Regions from separate parts of the Streptomyces sp. NPDC045287 genome, predicted to be linked through region 3. Evidence: riboswitches for the same ligand, from Rfam matches in the RefSeq annotation. Region 3 holds a riboswitch; each other region holds the start of a gene.

Region 1 (7,745 bases), on a different contig from region 3:
CGGGGACGACCGGCGCGCCGGTGCGTTCGGCCAGGCGGGACAGGCCGCTGCGGAAGGGGCCGGGTGCGGCCTCGGCGGTGCCCCCGTGCGCGGGAATCCCCCCTTCGGCGTAGATGAGGACGAGCCGTCCCCGGCGGAGGGCGGCCTCCGCCAGGTCGAGGGCGTGTGCGGCGCGGCGGTCGCCCCGGTGCACGGGGATGTGGCCCTCGCGGGTGAGTGCGCGGCCGAGCACGGGGACCCTCCACAGCCCCGCGGTCGCCATGACGACCGGCCGGGCGCCGAGGCGGCGCAGCGCGGCGAGCACGATGGCGGGGTCGGCGAGCGAGGTGTGGTTGGCGGCGAGGATGCTGCCCGGTGCGAGGTCCGCGTCGTGGTCGGCGGTCACCGAGAGGCGGCCGAAGGCAGGGACCAGGGCGTGGGCGAGGCGGCTGAGCATGCGGGTCTCCCGGTTGCGGCGGTGTCGGCCGTCATCGTCGCCGGCCGGGCGGCGGCGGGGACTGAGCACCCGTACTCAATTCGAGCAGACGTGCGCACCCGGGCAGGGGCCTCTCCCCCACGGGGGCGGATGCCCTCCGGCACGGGCCTGTAGGGCCCTGCCGGTCCTCTCCCCACGGAGGCAGAGGCGGAGGCCCCCACGGAGGCAGAGGCGGAGGCTGAGGACGGGGGCCCGGCCCGCCCTGGTGTGCCGCTTGAGCAGGGGGCGTACTGGTGGGGCGTGAGGGGCACATGTCTGCGGTGAGCTCGGGTGATTTCTTCTTCACGTTGTTCGGGGCCGGTGCGCTCGCCGCCGCCGTGCTGCCACGGCTCGTGGCCGGACGGCCGCTGTCCATGCCGCTCGTCTTCCTGCTGTGCGGGATGGTCCTCCAGGCGTCGCCGCTGCCGCTGCCCGAGGTCGATCCGGTGGGCGACCGGATCTGGGTCGAGCACCTCACCGAGGTGTGCGTCATCGTCTCGCTCATGGGTGCCGGTCTGGCCCTGAACCGGCCCGTGGGGTGGCGGCAGTGGCAGGCGTCGTGGCGACTGCTGGGCGTGACGATGCCGCTGACCATCGCGGTGACCGGCCTGCTCGCCTGGTGGCTGCTGGACTGGCCGCCCGCCGCCGCGCTGCTGCTCGCCGCCGTGCTCTCGCCCACCGACCCGGTGCTCGCCTCCGAGGTGCGGGTCGGCGCGCCCACCGAGTCCGAGCACGACGAGGACGAGGTGCGGTTCGCCCTGACCAGTGAGGCCGGGATCAACGACGGGCTCGCCTTCCCCGTCGTCATGGCGGCGGTGGCGCTGGCCGCGGCGGCCGGTACGGGGCTGTCCGGCGCGTGGGTCGGGCAGTGGCTGCTGGGCGACGTGGTCTACAAGTGCGTCGTCGGCGTCCTGGCAGGGCTCGCCGTGGGCAGGCTGCTCGGCTGGCTGTTCTTCCGCACCGGCTGGGAGTCGATGCGGCTGTCCGAGCACCGCGACGGGTTCGTCGCCCTGGGCGCCACCTTCCTCGCGTACGGGGTCACGGAACTCGCCCACGGGTACGGCTTCCTCGCCGTGTTCGTCACCGCGTGCCGGATCCGGGCCGCCGAGCGCGCCCACGGCTACCACACGGTGCTGCACGACTTCGTCGAGCAGGTCGAACGGCTCATGACCGCCGGGCTGCTCTTCCTGCTCGGCGCCTTCGTCGCCCAGGGCGCCCTCGCCCCGCTGACCTGGCAGGGCGCCCTCGTCGGCCTGCTGCTGCTCCTCGCCGTCCGGCCCCTGACCGGCTGGGTGGCGCAGCTCGGCACCGCCGCCGGTCCTCGGGAGCGCGCCGTGACCGCGTTCTTCGGCATCCGGGGCATCGGGTCGCTGTTCTACCTCGCGTACGCCCTCGGCGTGGAGGGCTTCCACGTCCCGGCGGGGGAGCTCTGGGCCGTCGTGACCTTCACCGTCCTCGCCTCCGTCGTCGTGCACGGCGTCAGCGCCTCGCCCGTCATCTCGCGCCTCGACCGGATGCGGCTGCTCAAGGCCCGGCGCAGGCACCGCGGCGGGCGGCCCGGCGACGACGACGTCGCCCACGAGCGGCTTTGACACCCCATCGGGGCCAAACGGCGTCAGCGACCGCGCCACCGCGGGGCGGGGCGTCGGTACGGCACCGTCACGCGGCCCTCGCCGCGACCGCCACGGCCCGGGTGGGGCACGGGGCGCCGACGGCCAGGCGCGCCACCGCCGCCGGTGGGCGGTCGGGGGCGGGGCCGTACGGGAGGGGCGGTGCGGTACGCGGGGCGTCGACGCGGGAGGGCGGGTACGCCGCGACCGGCGCCGCGGCCACCCGGGCCCCGGGAGCGGGGACGCGGCGGTCGGGGTGCCCGCGGCGGTGAGGAGGCCCGCGGCGCCGCTGCCGCCGCGGACCCCGCGAGGACTCCCCCGCGGGTTCCGCAAGGGCTCCCCCTGCCCGGCCGGGGCGGGTCCGCCTCCCCGCCGGCGAAGCGCCCGGCCGGTGGCTACTCGAAGCGGGACGTGTCCCCGGCGCCCCGGCGGACGATCTCCGGTGCGCCGCCGGAGAAGTCGACGACCGTGGTCGGCGCCGTGCCGCAGTCGCCCGAGTCGAGGACGGCGTCGAGGACGTGGTCGAGCCGGTCCTTGATCTCCCAGCCCTGCGTCATCGGCTCCTCCTCCCCCGGCAGCAGCAGCGTGCTCGACACGAGCGGTTCGCCCAGGTCGGCGAGGAGGGCCTGGGTCGCCGTGTGGTCGGGGATGCGCACCCCGACGGTCTTCTTCTTCGGGTGCTGCAACTGGCGGGGCACCTCCTTCGTCGCGGGGAGGATGAAGGTGTAGCGCCCGGGGGTCGCGGCCTTCAGCGCACGGAAGACGTCGTTGTCGATGTGCACGAACTGGCCGAGCTGGGCGAAGTTCTGGCAGACGAGGGTGAAGTGGTGGCGGTCGTCCAGGTCGCGGATGCTGCGGATCCGCGCCAGGCCCTCGCGGTTCCCCAGCTTGCACCCCAGCGCGTAGCAGGAGTCCGTGGGGTATGCGACGAGGGCGCCGGAGCGGATCATCTCGGCCACGTTGCCGATGACGCGGCGCTGCGGGTCGTCGGGGTGCACATCGAAGTACTTCGCCATCCGACGAGCCTAACGCGGCGTCGGGCGGGTGGCGGTCAGGCTCAGCAGAGCGCGATGCGGTCGACGTGGCCGTGCGTGCCCGTGTAGCCCTCGCCGACCGTGGTCGTCGTGGCGGGCTGCGCGGTGTGGCAGACCCCCTCCGCGCCGTCCTGGTAGACCACCTTGACGTCCACGGCGGTCGTGCAGTCGTTCGCCACCTGTGCGTAGCGCCAGCTCTGCCAGTAGGTGACGCACGACGGTGCCGGCTGCGCGTCGGCCGACGGGACGGACGCGGCGGCGGGGTGCGCCAGGGCCGTGCCCGCCGTCAGCAACGCGCCGAGTCCGGCGGTCGCGGCCATCCGTGCCATACGTGCCTTCATGGAGCTCGTTCCTCTCGGGAAGGGGAGGTGACGCCCCTCAGGCTATGGCCTGTGAAATCCCCCGAGTTAACGGGGTGTAGCGGCTTCGTAACCGATGCCGCAACGTCCTCGGCGGATCCCGGGGCGGCGGGGACCGGGCCCGTGTGACCGGGGGTCACCGCACGCTCGCGGCCTTCGCGTTCGCCGTCGGGGCCGCCGCTCCGGCCGCGCCCGCCGGGCGCCCGCCCGCCGTACCGGCCGCTCCGGCGCGCGGGCCCCACCGCCTCGGTGGGTCGACGGGCCCGCCGAGGCGGAGCCCCCGGCGGTGTGCCGCCGTCCCCGCCCGGGCAGGCGGGGACGGCGGCACACGGGAGTGACGAGAAGTCCGGAGCGGGGCCGACGGCCGGCGTCAGCGCACCCGGCCGTAGAGGACCTTCTTGGTCCAGATCCGCTCCAGCTTCACCACCGAACCCGCCTTCGGGGCGTGCCAGATCCGGTTGCTCCCGGCGTAGACGCCGACGTGGTAGACGCGGCCGCCGGAGTGGAAGAAGACCAGGTCACCCTTTTGGAGGGTGGAGGCCGAGATGTGGCGCGTGCGGTTGTACTGCTGCTGCGCGGTGCGCGGCAGGGTCTTGCCGGCCTGCTTGTACGCGTACAGCGTCAGGCCGGAGCAGTCGAACCGGGACGGGCCCGCGGCTCCGTACTTGTACGGGGAACCCTTCTTGGAGGCCGCCACGTTGAGGGCCTTCATCGCGTACGCGGGGCCCGCCGCCTGTGCGTCGGGGGCGGCGCCCGGTGCCAGCAGGGTGCCGGCGAGGGCGGCGATGGTCAGGGCCGAGACGGTGCCGGTTCGGGACAGCACGGACGGAACGTGATTCTGCGCGGACATGCGCAACCCTTCGTCATCCGCCTGCGAAGGATGACCTGTCGGGTTCGGGCAGGCGAAGTTGCCCGGCCGCTGACGCGGCTTCACCCCAAGGGACGGCCGGTGGTGCGCACGTCCCGGTACTGCTGGGTCCTCCACTCCTGCCGATTCACTTCGTGTCGACCAGATCCGGACGGCGGCAGGACTCGGCGTCCACCCGGACCGCCTCGCCACGGCGGCGAGGGCTTGTCGTCGACAGGGATCTTGACCCATGAAGGGAGGGATTTCCGAACGGAATCGGCATTTTGTGAGACTCCTCACCGTTGGCGGAATCCATGTGTGGCGAGTTGCCGAGGGGTTACGGGGGCGCGTCCGGGGGGTGTGCGGCGGACGGCGCGGGGCGTGGGCGCGCGCACGGACCACGGCCTCCAGACCCTGTCCCACCGGCGCGATATGGGCGGTCTTCAGGTCCGGTCCACCGGCGGCCACTTGGGCGTTCCGCCGCGACCGGGGAGCCCGTCGCCACCCCGGGCGAGCCGCTGGAGGGCGCGGCGGGCGGGCACCTGCCGTGACCGGCCACCGGGTGGTCAACCCTCCCTCCGGGGGCGGCGGAGCGGCCCTCCGTGCCGTTCTCCGCTCCCCGGCCGGACGCGGTGGCCGCGGGGCCCGCCCGGCGCGCGGCGGGCCCCGCGGGGGGACGGTGTTCCGCACCCGGGCTCCGCCGCTTCGGCGCGTCCGAGGCGCCGCCAGGTCCGAGCGAGGGCGACCGGGAGCCGCACGGGGAGCCGTCGAACGGGTCGGTGACGTCAGGTCCGGGCGAGGGCGGCCAGCAGTTCGTCCTCGCGCCGGGCGCTGAGGCCCGCGCGACGCGGGCGGTCCAGGCCCTGCCCGCGCTCCCAGCGGAGGGTGTCGGCCAGCAGCTCCGCACGGGGCCGGTGGCGCAGGCCCGCCGCGCGCGCCGCGGAGCCGTCCCGGGCTGACCAGCCCTCACAGCCGGGCTCGACCAGCCACATCGGCAGCGACTCGGGGCCCATGTACTCGGCCACGCCGTGCGCGAGGAGCCAGGCCGAGTCGGCCGTGACGACCGGGCCCGTGTGCCCCGCGACGTCGCGGGACAGCCCGATCCACTCGCGGAAGGGGACGACGGGGCCGACCGCGTCGTACGTGCCGGTGGTGCCCGCCTCGGCGGCGTCGAGCAGCCACGCGGAGAGGTCCCGTACGTCGACGGTCTGGGTCGGCAGGTCCGGCGTGTCCGGGACCAGCAGCGGTCCTCGCGGGTCGCGTGCGGCGCGGGCCGCCCAGTAGCCGGAGCGCCCGCTGTGGTCGCCCGGGCCGCCGATGAGCCCGGCACGGGCGATGAGGAGCCGGTCGCCCGCGGCGGCCGTCGACGCCTGCTCGCAGGCGGCCTTCGCCCCGCCGTACGCCGAGCGGTCGACCTCGTCCCGGTCGGTCGGGGCGAGGAGCGGCGCGGACTCGTCGGCGCCGATCTCGGCGTGGGAGGCGTACGCGCTGACGGAGGAGACGTACGTCCAGTGCCGGGCCCTGCCTGCGAGCGCGGCGAGCGCCCGCCGGACGAAGCCCGGCTGCCAGGACACCTCGACGACCGCGTCCCACGCGCGGTCGAGCAGCGGCGCGTACGCGTCGGGGTCGCGGCGGTCGGCGGCGACGAGCGCCGCGCCGTCCGCGACCCGCCCGCTCTCGCCGCGCGCGAGGCACGTCACCCGGTGGCCGCGCCCGAGCGCCTGCCGGGACAGCTCCCTGCCGAGCCAGGCCGTTCCGCCCAATATCAAGATCTCCATTCCGCCACTCAAGCAGTACGGGGCCCGGGCGGCCAGAGCGGTTCGCCGTCGGCGCATCCGGGTTCCGTGCGGGGCGGAGGCGGTGACTCCCCGGGGCGGTGGTCGTTGGCGTACCACGTAGGCACGAATACGACGAAAGGGACAAAAATGGAGCAGAGTGGCGGGTCCTGGGCGTACATCGGTTCGTTCACCTCGGGCGGCGGGCGCGGCATCACCGTCGCCGCCGTGGATCCGGCGAGCGGGGCGCTGACGCCGGTCGCGGCCACCGACGCGCTCGTCGATCCGTCGTGGCTCGCGCTCGACCGGGGCACCGGGGTGCTGTACGCGGTGAGCGAGACGGAATCCGGCGCGGTCGCCGCCTTCCGGGCGGCGGGCCCCGAGCTGACCCCGCTCGGCCGGCCGGTCCCGGTGGACGCCTCCGGCCCCACGCACCTGAGCGTCGCCGGACGCCGGCTGCTGACCGCCAACTACCGGTCCGGGAGCGTCAGCAGCCTGCCCCTGGACGCCGGCGGCGGCATCGCCGGACCGGCCGTCGTCCTCTCCCACCACGGCTCCGGTCCGGACCGGGACCGGCAGGAGGGGCCGCACGCCCACCAGGTGGTGCCCGACCCGAGCGGCCGGTGGGTGCTCACCACGGACCTGGGGACCGACTCGGTGCGGGTCTGCGCGCTCGACGCGGAGAGCGGGGCGCTCCGCGTGCACGGGGAGGTGGGGCTCCGCGTCGGGTCGGGACCCCGGCACCTGGCGTTCCACCCGGGCGGCGCGGTCGTGTACGTCCTGCACGAGCTGGAGCCGCAGGTGACCATGTGCCGCTGGGAGGCGGCGTCCGGGTGGCTGGAGCCGCTGTCGGAGGTCGCGGTCGACGGCGGCGGCCCCGAGGACGTACGGGCCTACCCGTCGGTGCCCGCGGTCTCGGCGGACGGGCGGTTCCTCCGGGCGGCGGTGCGGGGCTCCGACACGCTCGTCACGCTGTCCCTGGAGGACGGGGCGGAGAAGCCGCGGCCCGCGGGGAGCGTGGGGTGCGGCGGGAGCTGGCCGCGCGACCTCGTCGCCGACCCCTCGGGGCGCAGGCTGTACGTGGCGAACGAGTGGTCCGGGGACGTGACGTGGTTCGACGCGGACCCGCTGGACGGGCGGCTGCGCCGCTGCGGCTCGGTGGAGGTGCCCGCCGCCGCGTGCGTCGTCTTCTCCTGAGCCGGTCCGGGGCCCCGGGCCGGCCGGGGCCGAGCGGAACCACCCGGGAGCGGGCGGGCACCGGACGCCTCGCTCGGCGGCCGGGCCCCCCTGCGCGCCGTGTGTGCCGCGGCCACTCGGGGCAGGGGGATCGAGGACGCTCCGCGACGGCCCGAGGCCCGTCGGTGCGGGGCGCCCGCGGCGCGAGGGGGTCCGCGTGCAAGCACGGGAATGCCGTCGCGCCGTGTGACTGTTGATACCTGGAGTACCTACCGAACGACGTAAGGATCGACCGCTCGTGAGCAAGGTCCCCTCCCTGACCCTGAACAACGGTGTCACCATGCCGCAGCTCGGCTTCGGTGTCTGGCAGGTGCCGGACGCCGAGGCGGCGAAGGCGGTGGGCACCGCCCTCGAAGCCGGCTACCGGAGCATCGACACCGCCGCCGTGTACGAGAACGAGCGCGGCACCGGACAGGCCGTCACGGCGTCC
Region 2 (7,745 bases), on a different contig from region 3:
CTGGAGTGCCCCATCCAGGTCAGGCGCAGCCCGGAGGCCGGGGGCCGGGCCAGGTCGGCGGCCGTGGTCGGGTGGAGGGGCACGGGGCGGGCGGGGGCGCGGCGGACGCGTTCCTCCTTGCGGAAGTACGTCTTCGCGAACTCGGCGGCCGAGCCGGAGGGCCTGTGCCGGGTGGCGCCGGGGTTGCGGAAGGCGCCGTCCGCGAAGTTCGGCGAGCGGCGGATCCGTTCCAGCCGGTCCCCGGTGGCGTCCGCGCCGAAGGCGGCCGGCCGCAGGGAGAGGAACCGGGCGCGCAGCCGTCCGAGAGCGTCGTCGCCGGACACAGCACCTCCAGGGGGCTCGGGTCCTTCCATTATGAGCGGACGGTACGACAGGGCTGCGGGGCGGTGGGCGGGCGTCCGGGATACTGTCGCGTGCGAAGGGCGGAGGACGGGCGGATGACGTGACGAGGGTGCGGCTGTCGGCGGCCGAGCGGCGCGAGGAGCTGCTGCGGGCGACCGTCGCCCAGATCGAGGCGCGCGGCATGGCGGCGGTGCGGGTCGCGGACGTGGCGGCGGCGCTCGGGGTGAGCGGGGCGCTGGTCCTGTACCACTTCTCGACGAAGGAGAAGCTGGTCGCGGCGGCGTTCGCCCACGCGGCGGAGGGGGACTTGGCGGAGCTGCGCCGCGTCCTGGACCGGCGGGCCCCGGCGGCCCGGCGGCTGCGGGCGGCCGTGCGCTGGTACGTGCCGGGCCGGCGGACCCGGGGATGGCGGCTGTGGATCGAGTGCTGGGCGGCGGCTCCGCGGGAACGCGCGCTGCGGGAGGTCGCGGCGCGGCTCGACCGGCAGTGGAGGGCCGCGCTGGCGGAGGTGTTCGCGCAGGGAGCGGCGGCGGGCGAGTTCCGGTGCCCCGACCCGGAGGGCGCGGCCGGGCGGCTGACGGCGCTCCTCGACGGGCTGGGCGTCCGGATGACGGCGTACCGGGGGTCGTTGAGTCGTACGACGGTGCTGCGCTGGGCGGACGAGGCCCTGGAGCGGGAGCTGGGCGGGACCGGGGAGGGCGGGGCCTGAGCGGCCGGGGCGCACGCGTGGAGGCGGGTTCCCGGCGAACCGGCCGGGTCGGCCCGTACGGCGACCGCGGCGCGCGCGGAGGCGGAGCCGCCCCCCTGCGCGCGTGGCCGGCGGTGGGGCCGGGGCCGGACCGCCCCGTACGCGCGCGTGGCCGGCCGATCGGGGCCGGCACCGGCCTCCCCCCTGAGCGGACCGCCCCGTACGCGCGCGTGGCCGGCGCCCGCGCCCCGCTCGCCGTACCGGAGCGTCCGCTACAGCGGCAGCAGGTCCGGGCGCTTGGCCGAGATCCGGTCGCCGGAGCTCTCGCCGCGCAGACGGCGGCCGATCCAGGGGACGAGGTACTCGCGGGCCCACTGGATGTCGTCGCGCCGCTCCTCCAGGGTGCCGCGCGGCGGGAGCGGCGGCCACGGCTGGTCGGGGTCGGCCGGCACGTCGAGGCCGAGGAGCTGGGCGGCTCGCAGCGCGACCCGCGTGTGCCCCTCGGGCGACAGGTGGAGCCGGTCCGCGTCCCAGGCGCGGCGGTCCTGGACGGTCCTGAGCGACCACAGGTCCAGGACCGGGCAGCCGTACCGGTCGGCGATGGCCCGGACGTGGCTGTTGTACGTGGCGATCCTGCCGCGCAGGCGGCGCAGGACCGGGACGCCGCGCGTGTCGAATCCGGTGGTCACCACGACCGTGCCGATGACGGAGGTCAGGTCCGCGACCGCGCGTTCGAAGCGCGCGGCCACGTCGTCGGGGTCGCTGCCGGGCCGGATGATGTCGTTGCCGCCGGCGCAGAAGGTCACCAGGTCGGGGAGGAGCTCCTTGGCTCGGGGCACCTGCTCCTCCACGATCTGGTCGAGGAGCCTGCCGCGCACGGCGAGGTTGGCGTACCGGAACTCCCGGCCCTCCGGGAGCCGGTCGGCGAGCAGGACCGCGAGGCGGTCGGCCCAGCCGAGGAACCGCCCGTCCGGGCCCGGGTCCCCCACACCCTCGGTGAAGCTGTCGCCGATCGCCGTGTACGACCCGATCACGTCGTTCTCCCCCATCGTCGAATCGTCTGCCACGGCAGCACATCATCCACCGTGGGATGTGACCTACGCGACCGTAAGGAGGGGTTGACGGGGCGTGATCTCCGCCACCGCGCCGCTGCCCGGCACCCTCGCGGGGTGCCGGGCGGCGGCGGTTCGCGGTGACGCGCGCGTCAGGTTCAGATGCTGACGCCGTGGCTCCGGAGGTAGGCCAGCGGGTCGACGTCCGAGCCGTAGCTGGGGCTGGTGCGGATCTCGAAGTGCAGGTGCGGGCCGGTCGAGTTGCCGGTGGAACCGGACAGGCCGATCTGCTGCCCGCCGCCGACGGTCTGGCCGGCGGAGACGGAGAGGGAGGACAGGTGGGCGTACTGCGAGTAGTTGCCGTCCTCGTGCTTGATGACGACCTCGTTGCCGTACGCGCCGCTCCAGCCGGCGGAGACGACGGTGCCCGGGCCGACGGCCTTGACGGTGCTGCCGGAGGAGGCGGCGAAGTCGACGCCCGTGTGGTAGCCGGAGGACCACATGGAGCCGGAGGCGCGGTACGGGGTGGTGATGCCGGCGGAGACCGGGGCGGTGAAGCCGGAGCCGCTCTGCGCGGGCGTCTGGGTCTCGGCCGGGGCCTGGGTCTCGGCCGGGGCCTGGGTCTCGGCCGGGGCCTGGGTCTCGGCCGGGGCCTGGGTCTCGGCCTCGGCCGGGGTGTCGGCCGCGGGCTTCGCCTCGGCGGGGGCCTGGACCTCGGCGGGGGCCTGGGTCTTGGCGGCGGACCGGGAGGCGCGCTCGCCGCGGGAGTCGTCGGCCTTGGCGCCGAGGGTGAGCTTCAGGCCCGGGTGGATGAGCGCCGGGTCGTCGCCGATGGCCTCGCGGTTGTCGGCGTACAGCTTCTTCCAGCCGCCCTCGACGTTCTTGTTGTGGGCGATCTTCGCCAGGTAGTCGCCGGCGACGACGGTGTAGACGCGCGGCGCGGGCTTGGCGGTCCCGGCGGCGGACGCGACGGCGGCCGTCTGCGCGGGGGCGGCGGCCGGGGCCGCGGCGGGGGCGGCGGCGTGCGCGCCGGTCGCACCGAGGAGCGGGAGGGCGATGGCGGCACCACCCGTTCCGGCGGCGACGAAACCGCGCGTGAGCGGGCTGGACTTGATACGGCGGTGCTTACCCTTGGCGGGCATGGCGAATTCCTCTCCGGCGCCTGCGAGGTGAGCTGTCGGGTTCGGGCTGGAGCTGCCCGGCCGCGCGGGTGGCGCGACTTCACCCCGAGCCGTACGGGAATTCCCGTACGGCGGCCTACCTGGTTCCCCCGCTCCTGCCACACGTGGGTGGGTGCGAATTCCGGGGCGGCGGCAGGATTCGGCGATCCGCCCGGCTGGAACGGGACCGTAAACGAGTGGGGACGACGGGAACAAGCGGATGGTTGCCCCCGCTCATTCACGCCGGGGAATTCTTCGGGGAATTCCGGTCACCCTCCGTGGATTACGGATCATGAATTCCCGTGCGGCGCGGGGATTCCAGGCGGCGCCACCGGATACGATCCGTCACCTTTATGACGCTGCTCACGCGGTGGAGCCCATCCCCCTTGTTTCCAGGGCGCGTTATGACGTACTCCATCAATACGGACAGAAGCGACAGAATCTCTCTTACGTGATCATCGGATCAACAGCGACACAAGCGGACGATCATCGCGCCGAAGCCGCCTGGCTCCCCTGGGCGAACCACGCCGGAACAGGACGCGGCCACGGTGGGGAGCAGGGCGTCCCGCCACCCGCGCGCCACCGGCGGGACGGTGCGCCGCACCCACCCCGCGGCGACGCGAAGGGCCGGCACGCGGCGGATCCTTGCCCGGGGAAGCGATGTCGTATCGTCGGACCGCTACCTCGTCGGCGGCCGTCGCCGACGCCAGACACGGAGGAGCTCCCGTGACGCAGCAGCTGCCGTCCTTCCCGTCGACCGCCGAGCCGGAGCTGACCGGCGTCCGCAACTTCCGTGACGTGGGCGGGCTGCCGACCGTGGACGGGCGCCGGGTGCGGCCCGGGGTGCTGTTCCGCAGCGGGCACCTCGCGCACGCCACCGAGGAGGACGCGGCGTTCCTGACGTCGCTCGGGCTGCACACCGTCTTCGACTTCCGCAACGCCGCCGATCAGGCGCTGGAGGGCCCGGACGTGGAGCTGCCCGGGGTGCGTAACGTCAACATCCCGCTGACGGACCCGGCCGACGGCGCCGAGTTCTGGGGGATGGTCCGCAACGGCGACCTGGACCAGTTGCGGGACCTGCTCGGGGACGGCAAGGCGGCGGCGCGGATGCGGGCCGCCTACCGCGGCATCGTCGTCGAGCGCACCGCGGAGCACAGCCGGGTCCTGCACGCCCTCGCCGCGGACAGCGTGCCCGCGCTGATGCACTGCGCGGCGGGCAAGGACCGCGCGGGTCTGTCCGTGGCGGTGGTGCTGCTGGCGGTCGGCGTGGAGCGCGAGGCGATCGAGGCGGACTACCTGAAGTCGAACGACCCGCACCGCCGGTACAAGGTCCGCCGCAGCGACTCGTCGCCCGCCGGGATGTCCCCGGAGGTGATGGAGCTGCTCGGCCCGCTGTTCGACGCGCGCGCCGAGTACCTGCACACGGCGTACGCGACGATCGAGGAGACCTGGGGCTCCACCGAGCGGTACCTCGGCGAGGGGCTCGGTCTGAGCGGCGAGACCCGCGACCGGCTGCGCGAGCGCCTGCTCGACGTCTGAGGACCGCGCGGGCCGGGCGGCTACTGGTTCTGGCCGCCGAGCAGGAAGAGCAGGTAGAGGAAGGCCGCGAAGAGGTGGCCCGCGACCAGGTAGGCGAACAGCCGTATGACGAGGTTGCGGTTGATCCACCGCTCCTGGGTGCTGGGGATGGGGTTCGGGTTCTCCGGCTCGGACACGCGTACCTCTCGGTCGTCTCAGTGGCGCTGGGCGGGGCCGCCGCCGAGGCACAGGTCGGCGGCGGAGCTCTGCAGGAGGGTGTGGACGAACAGCAGCTCCGCCCCGTCGCGGGTGGCCGCGGCGATCCGGTGCGGGGTGAGCGAGTCGAAGTGGGCGCTGTCGCCCGGGTCGAGGACGTGCACGGCGTCGCCGAGCGCCAGCCGTACGCGCCCGGCGAGCACGTACAGCCACTCCTCGCCCGGGTGGACGCGGACCGCGTCGCGCAGCCCCGTGTACGGGACCTCCACGCGCAGCGCCTGCATGGCCCTGTTCGCCGCGCCCGCCTGGTGGTAGGTCCAGCCGCCGGCCTCGACCGGCTCGGCGCGGCCGGCGCGGACCACCGGGTCCGCGGCGTGGGCCGCCTCGCCGAGCAGCTCCGACACGGTCGTACCGTAGGTACGGGCGAGCCCGAGCAGCATCGGCAGCGACGGCTGGCGGCGGCCGGTCTCCAGGCGGGACAGGTGGGCCGGGGAGAGCCCGGCGCGCCGGGCGGCCGCCTCCAGGGTCAGGCCCCTGCGGCGGCGCAGGGCGCGCAGTTGGGGCGCGACGTCCGGCAGCGCGTCGGCCGGCTCGCCTTCGACGGTCGTCATGCGTCCATTGCGCCAGGAAATTTCCCGGGGGGCAATTTTCTTGCCTCCTGGGCAAAAATCACCGGTTGGCGACGGCCTGCTTGACCAGGGTGCGCCCGAAGTCCCAGATCAGTCCACCGCCGCTGTGCGCCTCGTCCATCACCGCGGTGAACGCGGTGACGAACCGGTCGACGTCCTCCTCCCCGACCACCAGCGGCGGGATCAGTTTGATGACCTCCAGGCGGTCGCCGGAGACCTGGGTGAGGATCCGGTGCCGCTGGAGCAGCGGGACGACGACCATCTGCGCGAAGAGCCCCCTGCGGGCCGTCTGGAGCATCGTCCAGCGGCCGCGCAGGGCCAGCGACGAGGGCCTGCCGAACTCGATGCCGATCATCAGGCCGCGCCCGCGCACCTCGCGGAGCATCTCGTACCGGTCGACGAGCTCCGCGAGCCGGGACTTCAGCAGGGCGCCGGTGCGCCGGGCGTTCTCCACGAGGCCCTCGTCCTCCAACACGGCGAGGACGGCCAGGCCGGCGGCCATGGCCTGGGCGTTGGCGCCGAAGCTCGCCGAGTGGACGACGACGCGGTCCATCGACGAGTAGACCTTCTTGAAGATCCAATCCTTGCCGAGGGTGGCGCTGACCGGCACGTACCCGCCGGACAGGGCCTTGGCGACGCACACGAGGTCGGGTTCGACGCCCTCCTCGTGCTGGTAGGCGTAGAAGTCGCCGGTGCGGCCGAGGCCGGTCTGCACCTCGTCCGCGATGAGCAGGGCGCCCCGCTCGTGCAGCAGTTCCGCGGCGGCGCGCAGGAAGCCGGGCGGGGCCTCGTGGACGCCCTTGCCCTGGATGGGCTCCACGATCATCGCGGCCACGTCGCCGCGCCTCAGCTCCCGCCCCAGGGCGTCGAGGTCGCCCAGCTCGATCGCGGTGTCGGGGAGCAGCGGGCCGAAGCCGTCGCGGAAGCAGTCCTCGCCGTTGACGGAGAGCGCCCCGGCGGTGAGCCCGTGGAAGGCGTGGGCGCAGTACACGACGCGCGGCCGGCCGGTGGCGCGCCGGGCGAACTTGAGGGCGGTCTCCACCGCCTCCGCGCCGCTGTTGCCGAAGTGGACCCGGTCCAGGTGGGGCGAGTGGGCGAGCAGCCGCTCGGCGAGGAGGCCGGGCAGCGGCGCGCAGTCGAACCGGGTGAGGTCGGGCAGGGAGAGGTCGAGGACGTCGTGCAGGGCCCGGCGCACCACGGGGTGGTGGCGGCCCAGGCCCATGACGCCGAAGCCGGCCAGCATGTCGAGGTAGTCGTTGCCCTCGGCGTCCCAGAAGTGGGCGCCTTCGGCGCGTTCGTACACCTTGTCGAAGCCGATGGTGTGCAGCATGCGCGGAAGCTGGTGGTTGAGGTGCCGGGCGTGCAGTTCGTACCGCTCGGAGGCGCGGTCCGCGAGCAGCTTGCCGAGGTCGAAGCCGGTGCTCATGCGTCGCTCCTCAGGCGCCGCGGCCGGGGAGCGCCTCCCGGGCGGCGCGCAGGGATTCGCGCAGGGAGCCCACGGTGGCGAGGACGGCGGTCGGCTCGTAGCCGCAGTGCGCCATGCAGTTGGCGCAGCGCGGGTCCTTGCCCCGGCCGTACGCGTCCCAGTCGGTCTCCTCGACCAGCTCGCGGTAGGTCGGGACGTACCCGTCGCTCATCAGGTAACAGGGGCGCTGCCAGCCGAAGAGGGAGTAGTTCGGGATGGCCCAGGCCGTGCAGGGGAAGTCGGCCCGGCCCTCCAGGAAGTCGAGGAACAGCGGCGAGTGGTTGAGGCGCCAGCGGCGGCGGTTGCCGCCGGCGAAGGCCTTCCTGAAGAGTTCGCGGGTCTGCTCGACGCCGAGGAAGTGCTCCTGGTCGGGCGCCTTCTCGTAGGCGTACGCGGGCGAGATCATCATTTCGTCGACGCGGAGGTCGTCGTTGAGGAAGTCGAGGACCTCGATGACGGTCTGCGGGGTGTCGGTGTTGAAGAACGTGGAGTTGGTGGTGACGCGGAACCCCCGGCGCTTCGCCTCCTTGATGGCGGCGACGGCCTCGTCGAACACGCCTTCCTTGGCGACGGATTCGTCGTGGCGGTCCCGCAGCCCGTCGATGTGGACGGCGAAGGCGAAATAGCGCGACGGGGCGAAGTCGTCCATCCTCTTGCGGAGCAACAGCGCGTTGG
Region 3 (7,745 bases):
GGTCCGGGCCGGGGACGAACCGCATGAGCGTCTCGAGGTCGGCGCCCGGGTGCCTGATCAGGTGCCGGGCGGCCGCGACGACCTCGCCCAGGTTGTGCGGGGGCATGTTGGTGGCCATACCGACCGCGATGCCCGACGCGCCGTTGACCAGCAGGTTCGGGAAGGCGGCCGGGAGGGCGGCCGGCTCGCGCTCCTGCCCGTCGTAGTTCGGCACGAAGTCGACGGTGTCCTCGTCGATCGACTCCGTCATCAGGGACGTCGCGTCGGCCATCCGGCACTCCGTGTACCGCATGGCGGCCGGCGGGTCGTCGTTGCCCAGCGAGCCGAAGTTGCCGTGGCCGTCGACCAGCGGCAGGCGCATCGAGAAGGGCTGCGCCATGCGCACCAGCGCGTCGTAGATCGACGCGTCGCCGTGCGGGTGGAGCTTGCCCATCACCTCGCCGACGACGCGGGCGCACTTCACGAACCCGCGCTCGGGGCGCAGGCCCATCTCGTTCATCTGGTACACGATCCGGCGGTGCACCGGTTTCATGCCGTCCCGCGCGTCGGGCAGGGCTCGGGAGTAGATCACCGAGTACGCGTACTCGAGGAAGGAGCCCTGCATCTCGTCGACGACGTCGATGTCGAGGATCCGCTCCTCGAAGTCGTCGGGCGGCGGGGTCTTCGTGCTGCGGCGGGCCATCGCTGCTGCGGCTCCTTCACCAACAAGGTTGATCTGACGCCGACCATTGTGGACCGTCCCACTGACAGGACCGACCGCGACCCGGAAGAGGGACGCCGCAGCTTGCCGGGAACTTCGCAGGGCGCCGGTGCGCTTGCATACAGTGGCAGGACTTTTCCATGACGCGATCGAAGGGACGTACATGCCCATGGGTCACACGGCCACAGCCCAGGCCGGCTCCGGCGGCCTGACAGCGACCGAGCACCGGCTGGCCAACGGCCTGCGCGTGGTGCTCTCGGAGGACCACCTGACCCCGGTCGCCGCGGTGTGCCTCTGGTACGACGTCGGCTCCCGCCACGAGGTCAAGGGCCGCACCGGCCTCGCCCACCTCTTCGAGCACCTGATGTTCCAGGGCTCCCAGCAGGTCCGGGGCAACGGCCACTTCGAGCTGGTGCAGGGTGCCGGCGGCTCCCTCAACGGCACCACGAGCTTCGAGCGCACCAACTACTTCGAGACCATGCCCGCCCACCAGCTGGAGCTCGCCCTCTGGCTGGAGGCCGACCGCATGGGATCCCTCCTCGCCGCCCTCGACGACGAGTCGATGGAGAACCAGCGGGACGTCGTCAAGAACGAGCGCCGCCAGCGCTACGACAACGTGCCGTACGGCACGGCGTTCGAGAAGCTGACCGCCCTCGTCTTCCCGGACGGGCACCCCTACCACCACACGCCGATCGGTTCCATGGCGGACCTGGACGCGGCCACGCTGGAGGACGCCCGGGACTTCTTCCGCACGTACTACGCGCCGAACAACGCCGTCCTGTCCGTCGTCGGCGACATCGACCCCGAGCAGACGCTCGCCTGGGTCGAGAAGTACTTCGGCTCCATCCCGTCCCACGACGGCAAGCCCGCGCCGCGCGACGGGACGCTCCCGGACGTCATCGGCGAGCAGCTCCGCGAGGTCGTCGAGGAGGACGTCCCGGCCCGCGCCCTGATGGCCGCCTACCGCCTCCCGGCCGACGGCACGCGCGCGTGCGACGCCGCCGACATCGCCCTCACCGTCCTCGGCGGCGGCGAGTCGTCCCGGCTGCACAACCGGCTGGTCCGGCGCGACCGCACCGCCGTGGCCGCCGGCTTCGGGATGCTGCGGCTGGCCGGCGCGCCCTCGATGGGGTGGCTGGACGTGAAGACCTCCGCCGGGGTCGAGGTGCCGGACATCGAGGCCGCCGTCGACGAGGAGCTGGCCCGGTTCGCCGCCGAGGGGCCCACCGCCGAGGAGATGGAGCGCGCCCAGGCCCAACTGGAGCGCGAGTGGCTGGACCGGCTGGGCACGGTCGCGGGCCGCGCCGACGAGCTGTGCCGGTTCGCCGTCCTGTTCGGCGACCCGCAGCTCGCCCTCACGGCCGTCCAGCGGGTCCTGGACGTCACCGCCGACGAGGTGCGCGAGGTCGCGGCAGAGCGGCTGCGCCCGGACAACCGCGCGGTCCTCGTCTACGAACCCACCAAGGCCGACGACGGCGACCGGACCGACAGCGACGAGGAAGAGGGGGCGGACCAGTGAGCGACGCTGCCGTGTCTCTGACGACCATGGAGTTCCACCCGCGGCCGAAGCCGGGCACGCCCCGCGTGTGGGCCTTCCCCGCTCCCGAGCGGGGCGAGCTGGGCAACGGCCTGACGGTGCTGCGCTGCCACCGCCCCGGCCAGCAGGTCGTCGCCGTCGAGATCGTCCTCGACGCCCCGCTGGACGCCGAGCCGGAGGGCCTCGACGGCGTCGCCACCATCATGGCGCGCGCCCTGTCGGAGGGCACGGACAAACACACCGCCGAGGAGTTCGCCGCCGAGCTGGAGCGGTGCGGCGCCACCCTGGACGCGCACGCGGACCACCCCGCCGTGCGGGTCTCCCTGGAGGTGCCGGCCTCCCGGCTGCACAAGGCCCTCGGGCTCCTCTCCGACGCGCTGCGGGCGCCGGCCTTCGCGGACGACGAGATCGACCGCCTCGTCCGCAACCGCCTCGACGAGATCCCGCACGAGACGGCCAACCCCGCCCGCCGCGCCGCCAAGCAGCTCTCCGCCGAGCTGTTCCCGGCCTCCTCGCGCATGTCCCGGCCCCGCCAGGGCACGGAGGAGACCGTCGCCCGGATCGACTCCGCGGCCGTACGGGCCTTCTACGAGGCCCACGTCCGCCCCGCGTCGGCCACCGCGGTCGTCGTCGGCGACCTGACCGGCATCGACCTGGACGCGCTCCTCGACGACACGCTCGGCGCGTGGACGGGCGGCGCGCCCCGCCCGCGCACGGCGTCGCCCGTCACCGCCGACGACACCGGTCGCGTCGTCATCGTGGACCGGCCGGGCGCCGTGCAGACGCAGCTCCTCATCGGCCGCGTCGGTCCCGACCGGCACGACAGCGTGTGGCCCGCGCAGGTCGTCGGCACGTACTGCCTGGGCGGCACGCTCACCTCCCGCCTGGACCGCGTCCTGCGCGAGGAGAAGGGCTACACGTACGGCGTGCGGGCCTTCGGGCAGGTCCTGCGGTCCCTGCCGGACGGCACGGGCGCGGCGATGCTCGCCATCAGCGGCTCCGTCGACACGCCCAACACCGGCCCGGCGCTGGACGACCTGTGGAAGGTGCTGCGCACCCTCGCGGCGGAGGGGCTCACCGACGCCGAGCGCGACGCCGCCGTGCACAACCTGGTGGGCGTGGCCCCGCTCAAGTACGAGACGGCGGCGTCCGTCGCCGGCACCCTCGCCGACCAGGTCGAGCAGCACCTGCCGGACGACTTCCAGGCACGGCTGTACCGGCTCCTGGACGCGACGGGCACGGTGGAGGCGACGGCGGCCGTCGTCAGCGCCTTCCCGCCGGACCGCCTCGTCACCGTCCTCGTCGGGGACGCGGCGCAGATCAAGGCGCCGGTGGAGGCGCTGGGCATCGGCGAAGTGACCGTCGTCACCGGCTGATTGACGAGGCGGAACCCCGTCGTCCACCCGGACGGCGGGGTTCCGTTCTCGCTCGGACTTATGTCCGTTTTGTTGGAGAGGTTGGGTGTCTGTTCTGTGGCGTGCGCTACAAAAAAGCGTGTCTGTTTGGTGATTGAAAGATCAGCCGCATAGCGTCTTAGGCGCTGTCCGCCCCCCGTACCCGCCGCACCCGCGGCACCGGGCAGCGATCGCCGAATCCCCGTCGGGCGTGAGCCCGGGGAGCCGGGGACCCATGTCCCCTGGGGTGAATCGGACGCCTTCGCCACCGCGCGGAGGGGTCCGTAGGAGACCTTCCTGCTCCGAACCCGTCAGCTAACCCGGTAGGCGAGAGGGAAGGAAAGGACACGTTCCCTTCATGGCGTTCACCCGTTCCACCGGGAAGCACCGTGCCCCGAGCCGAGTGAGCCGCAGGAGCGCCCACGTCGCCGGCGCCGCCGCCCTCGCCACCTCCGGCGTCATCGGAACCCTCGCCTCCCCGGCGTTCGCCGCGGACGCGGAGCGCGCCTCCCTGGAGGACACCGGCCTCAACCAGGCCATCGCCGGCTACGAGCTGGCCGACGAGGTCGAGGACCAGGCCGCCGCCCAGGAGCTGGCCGCCGAGGTGGCCGAGCGCCAGGCGCAGGCCGAAGCGGCGGCCGAACGCCAGGCCGAGGCCCGGGTCCAGGCCGCCCGCGAGGCCCAGGAGCGCGCCTCCCGCGAGGCCGAGCGCAAGCGCCTCAACTCCTTCCAGCTCCCCGTGGCCGGCTCGTACGTCTCCACCCCCTACCGGGCGGGCGGCTCGCTGTGGTCCTCCGGCAGCCACTCGGGCGTCGACTTCCACGCCCCGTACGGCTCCGCCGTCGTCTCCGTGGGCCTCGGCACGGTCGTCGAGGCCGGCTGGGGCGGCGCGTACGGCAACAACGTGGTGATCCGGATGCACGACGGCACCTACACGCAGTACGGCCACCTCGCCTCGATCGGCGTCGCGGTCGGCCAGACGGTCATGCCGGGCCAGCAGATCGGCATCTCCGGCTCGACCGGCAACTCCACGGGCCCCCACCTCCACTTCGAGGCCCGCACCTCCGCCGAGTACGGCTCCGACGTCGACCCGGTCTCCTACCTCCGGGCGCGCGGCGTCGACGTCTGACCCGCCCCGCTCCGCGAAGGCCCCGGCTCGGTCACCGAGCCGGGGCCTTCGCGTCGCCCCTCCGCCTCTCCGCCGCCCGCAGTCCACCGCCCCGGCCAAAAATTCACCATGGATTACGGCCCGGGATCGGAAAATGCCCTTCGTTGCAATAGAGTCACCGAACAGCGTCGAACTATTGGGTGTCGCGCGGATTAAACGGTGGGCGGAGCGATTCGGAGGTTCGGTATGCGCATTCCCGCGCACTCGGTGTGTACGGCGATCCGGGCGGACATCGTCTCCGGGGTGCTGCCGCGCGGCAGCCGCCTCGCCGAGGAGCAGCTCGCCCGCCGCTACGGCGTCTCCCGCGTCCCCGTCCGCGAGGCGCTGCGGACCCTGGAGTCGGAGGGCTTCGTCGTCTCGCGCCGCCACGTCGGCGCCTGCGTGGCGGAGCCGACCGAGCAGGACGCCGCCGACCTGCTGGAGATGCGCACGCTGCTGGAGCCGCTGGGCGCCGCCCGCGCCGCCCAGCGCCGCACCGAGGCCCACCTCAAGGTGCTGCGCGGCCTCGTCCGCCTGGGTCGGGAGGGGGCTCGCCGCGGCCAGGGGGAGGACCTGCGCCCGCTGGGCGACTGGTTCCACGAGACGCTCGCCCAGGCGTCGGCCAGCCCCGGCCTGACCTCGCTGCTCACCCAGCTGCGCCACAAGACCGCCTGGATGTACGCGGTCGAGGAGCCGGCCAGGCCGGCCGAGGCGTGGGCGGAGCGCGGCGCGATCGTCGACGCCGTCGCCCGGAGCGACGCGGAGCGGGCCCGGATGCTCACCGCCCAGCACGTCGAGCGGTGGCGCGGCACCCACCGGCTGCGCCGCACGGGCCGCGTGAGGGGTTCGCAACCTCCCGTAAACACCGCCGGAGCGCGGAATTAACAGCGGGACCGTATACAAAGGAAGGGAGAAATGACGGGGTCCTTTTCGGCTGCCCGCGAAAAGCACTGCCCGGAAAATCGGGGAATCCACGAGACCGGCGGGAACCGGAAATCCGGCGCGTCCCGGAAGAAGGAGAGCCGCACCCCCGAATTCCGGGCGGTGCGGCTCCGTGGTGCTGCCGGTCGTCGTCAGACGGTCTCGGGAAGCTCCTCAAGACCCTCGGCGACCAGCTTCGCCAGACGGTCCAGCGCCGCGTCCGCGCCCTCGGCGTCGGAGGCGAGGACGATCTCCTCGCCGCCCTGCGCGCCCAGGCCGAGCACCGCGAGCATCGACGCGGCGTTGACCGGGGTGCCGCCGGCCTTGGCGATGGTCACGGGGACGCCGGAGGCCGTGGCGGCACGGACGAAGATGGAGGCGGGGCGGGCGTGCAGGCCCTCGGCCCAACCGACGTTGACGCGGCGCTCAGCCATGGTGTTGCCCTTCAAGTGCTAGTGGTTGTCTAGACCAGTCTCTCATGTCCGGCGGAGTGCCGGAACGGCGCCGTACCCTTGGCCCATGCTGAACCCGTCCGATCAGTCGGCGCACGCGTACCCCGACCACTGGGAGGCCGACGTGGTGCTGCGCGACGGCGGCACCGCGCGGATCAGACCGATCACCGCGGACGACGCCGAGCGCCTGGTCAGCTTCTACGAGCAGGTCTCGGATGAGTCGAAGTACTACCGGTTCTTCGCACCTTACCCCCGGCTCTCCGCCAAGGACGTGCACCACTTCACCCACCACGACTACGTGGACCGGGTGGGCCTGGCCGCGACCGTCGGCGGCGAGTTCATCGCGACGGTCCGCTACGACCGGATCGACGCCGCGGGCCGCCCCGCCGCCGCCCCCGCCGACGAGGCCGAGGTCGCCTTCCTCGTCCAGGACGCCCACCAGGGCCGCGGCGTCGCCTCCGCCCTGCTGGAGCACATCGCCGCCGTCGCCCGCGAACGCGGCATCAGGCGGTTCGCCGCGGAGGTGCTGCCCGCCAACACCAAGATGATCAAGGTGTTCACGGACGCCGGGTACACCCAGAAGCGCAGCTTCGAGGACGGCGCCGTCCGCCTCCACCTCGACCTGGAGCCCACCGACCGCTCCCTCGCCGTCCAGCGCGCCCGCGAGCAGCGCGCCGAGGCACGGTCCGTGCAGCGCCTCCTCGCCCCCGGCTCCGTCGCCGTCGTCGGCGCGGGCCGCGCCCCCGGCGGCGTCGGCCGCACCGTCCTGCGCAACCTCGTCGACGCCGGGTTCACCGGCCCCGTGTACGCCGTGAACCGCGCGCTCCCCGCAGGGCCGGCCGCCCTGGACGGCGTCCCCGCCCACCGCTCCGTCGGCGAGATCGGCGAGCCCGTCGACCTGGCCGTCGTCGCCGTGCCCGCCGAACACGTCCCGGACGCCGTCGCGGACTGCGGCGAGCACGGCGTGCGCGGGCTCGTCGTCCTGACCGCCGGCTACGCCGAGAGCGGCCCGGCCGGGCGGGAGCGCCAGCGGGCCCTGGTGCGGCAGGCCCGCTCGTACGGGATGCGCGTCATCGGCCCCAACGCCTTCGGCGTGATCAACACCGCGGACGGCGCCCGGCTCAACGCCTCCCTCGCCCCGCAACTGCCCGCCGCCGGGCGCATCGGCCTGTTCACCCAGTCCGGCGCGATCGGCATCGCCCTGCTCTCCGGGCTGCACCGGCGGGGCGCGGGCGTGTCGTCGTTCGTCTCGGCCGGCAACCGGGCCGACGTCTCCGGCAACGACATCCTCCAGTACTGGTACGAGGACCCCGACACCGACGTGGTCCTGCTGTACCTGGAGTCCATCGGCAACCCCCGCAAGTTCACCCGGCTCGCCCGCCGCACCGCCGCGGTCAAGCCGGTCGTCGTCGTCAAGGGCGCCCGGCACAGCGGCAGCGCACCCCCCGGCCACGCGGTGCCCGCCACCCGCATCCCGCACGCCACGGTGTCCGCGCTGCTCCGCCAGGCCGGGGTCATCCGCGTCGACACGGTCACCGAGCTCGTCGACGCGGGCCTGCTGCTCGCCGGGCAGCCCCTGCCCGAGGGGCCGCGC

What was found. Region 3 has a riboswitch for cyclic di-AMP ahead of AC07D6_RS11650 (M23 family metallopeptidase). Riboswitches for the same ligand answer to the same signal wherever they lie in the genome.
Region 1: it holds a riboswitch for cyclic di-AMP, as region 3 does, so the genes downstream of both, AC07D6_RS05385 (C40 family peptidase) here and AC07D6_RS11650 (M23 family metallopeptidase) in region 3, are expected to answer to the same signal.
Region 2: it holds a riboswitch for cyclic di-AMP, as region 3 does, so the genes downstream of both, AC07D6_RS12100 (M23 family metallopeptidase) here and AC07D6_RS11650 (M23 family metallopeptidase) in region 3, are expected to answer to the same signal.

Annotation. Positions count from the first base shown of each region.
Region 1 covers NZ_JBWKJG010000002.1:507,194-514,938, reverse strand. Annotated here, with positions in the region: gene AC07D6_RS05405 (lysophospholipid acyltransferase family protein) at 1-436, opposite strand, end outside; gene AC07D6_RS05400 (cation:proton antiporter) at 727-2,046, shown strand; gene AC07D6_RS05395 (L-threonylcarbamoyladenylate synthase) at 2,460-3,080, opposite strand; gene AC07D6_RS05390 (alpha-amylase) at 3,122-3,439, opposite strand; gene AC07D6_RS05385 (C40 family peptidase) at 3,828-4,307, opposite strand; cyclic di-AMP (ydaO/yuaA leader) riboswitch at 4,311-4,472, opposite strand; gene AC07D6_RS05380 (NAD-dependent epimerase/dehydratase family protein) at 5,090-6,082, opposite strand; gene AC07D6_RS05375 (lactonase family protein) at 6,230-7,276, shown strand; gene AC07D6_RS05370 (aldo/keto reductase) at 7,554-7,745, shown strand, end outside.
Region 2 covers NZ_JBWKJG010000006.1:19,993-27,737, forward strand. Annotated here, with positions in the region: gene AC07D6_RS12085 (MBL fold metallo-hydrolase) at 1-323, opposite strand, end outside; gene AC07D6_RS12090 (TetR/AcrR family transcriptional regulator) at 443-1,051, shown strand; gene AC07D6_RS12095 (SGNH/GDSL hydrolase family protein) at 1,303-2,079, opposite strand; gene AC07D6_RS12100 (M23 family metallopeptidase) at 2,241-3,224, opposite strand; cyclic di-AMP (ydaO/yuaA leader) riboswitch at 3,229-3,384, opposite strand; gene AC07D6_RS12105 (tyrosine-protein phosphatase) at 3,969-4,781, shown strand; gene AC07D6_RS12110 (DUF6126 family protein) at 4,802-4,957, opposite strand; gene AC07D6_RS12115 (XRE family transcriptional regulator) at 4,976-5,587, opposite strand; gene AC07D6_RS12120 (aspartate aminotransferase family protein) at 5,646-7,031, opposite strand; gene hpnH (adenosyl-hopene transferase HpnH) at 7,042-7,745, opposite strand, start outside.
Region 3 covers NZ_JBWKJG010000005.1:299,270-307,014, reverse strand. Annotated here, with positions in the region: gene AC07D6_RS11665 (DNA gyrase/topoisomerase IV subunit A) at 1-682, opposite strand, end outside; gene AC07D6_RS11660 (M16 family metallopeptidase) at 870-2,219, shown strand; gene AC07D6_RS11655 (M16 family metallopeptidase) at 2,246-3,613, shown strand; cyclic di-AMP (ydaO/yuaA leader) riboswitch at 3,814-3,976, shown strand; gene AC07D6_RS11650 (M23 family metallopeptidase) at 3,990-4,760, shown strand; gene AC07D6_RS11645 (GntR family transcriptional regulator) at 4,986-5,663, shown strand; gene AC07D6_RS11640 (HPr family phosphocarrier protein) at 5,852-6,133, opposite strand; gene AC07D6_RS11635 (bifunctional acetate--CoA ligase family protein/GNAT family N-acetyltransferase) at 6,219-7,745, shown strand, end outside.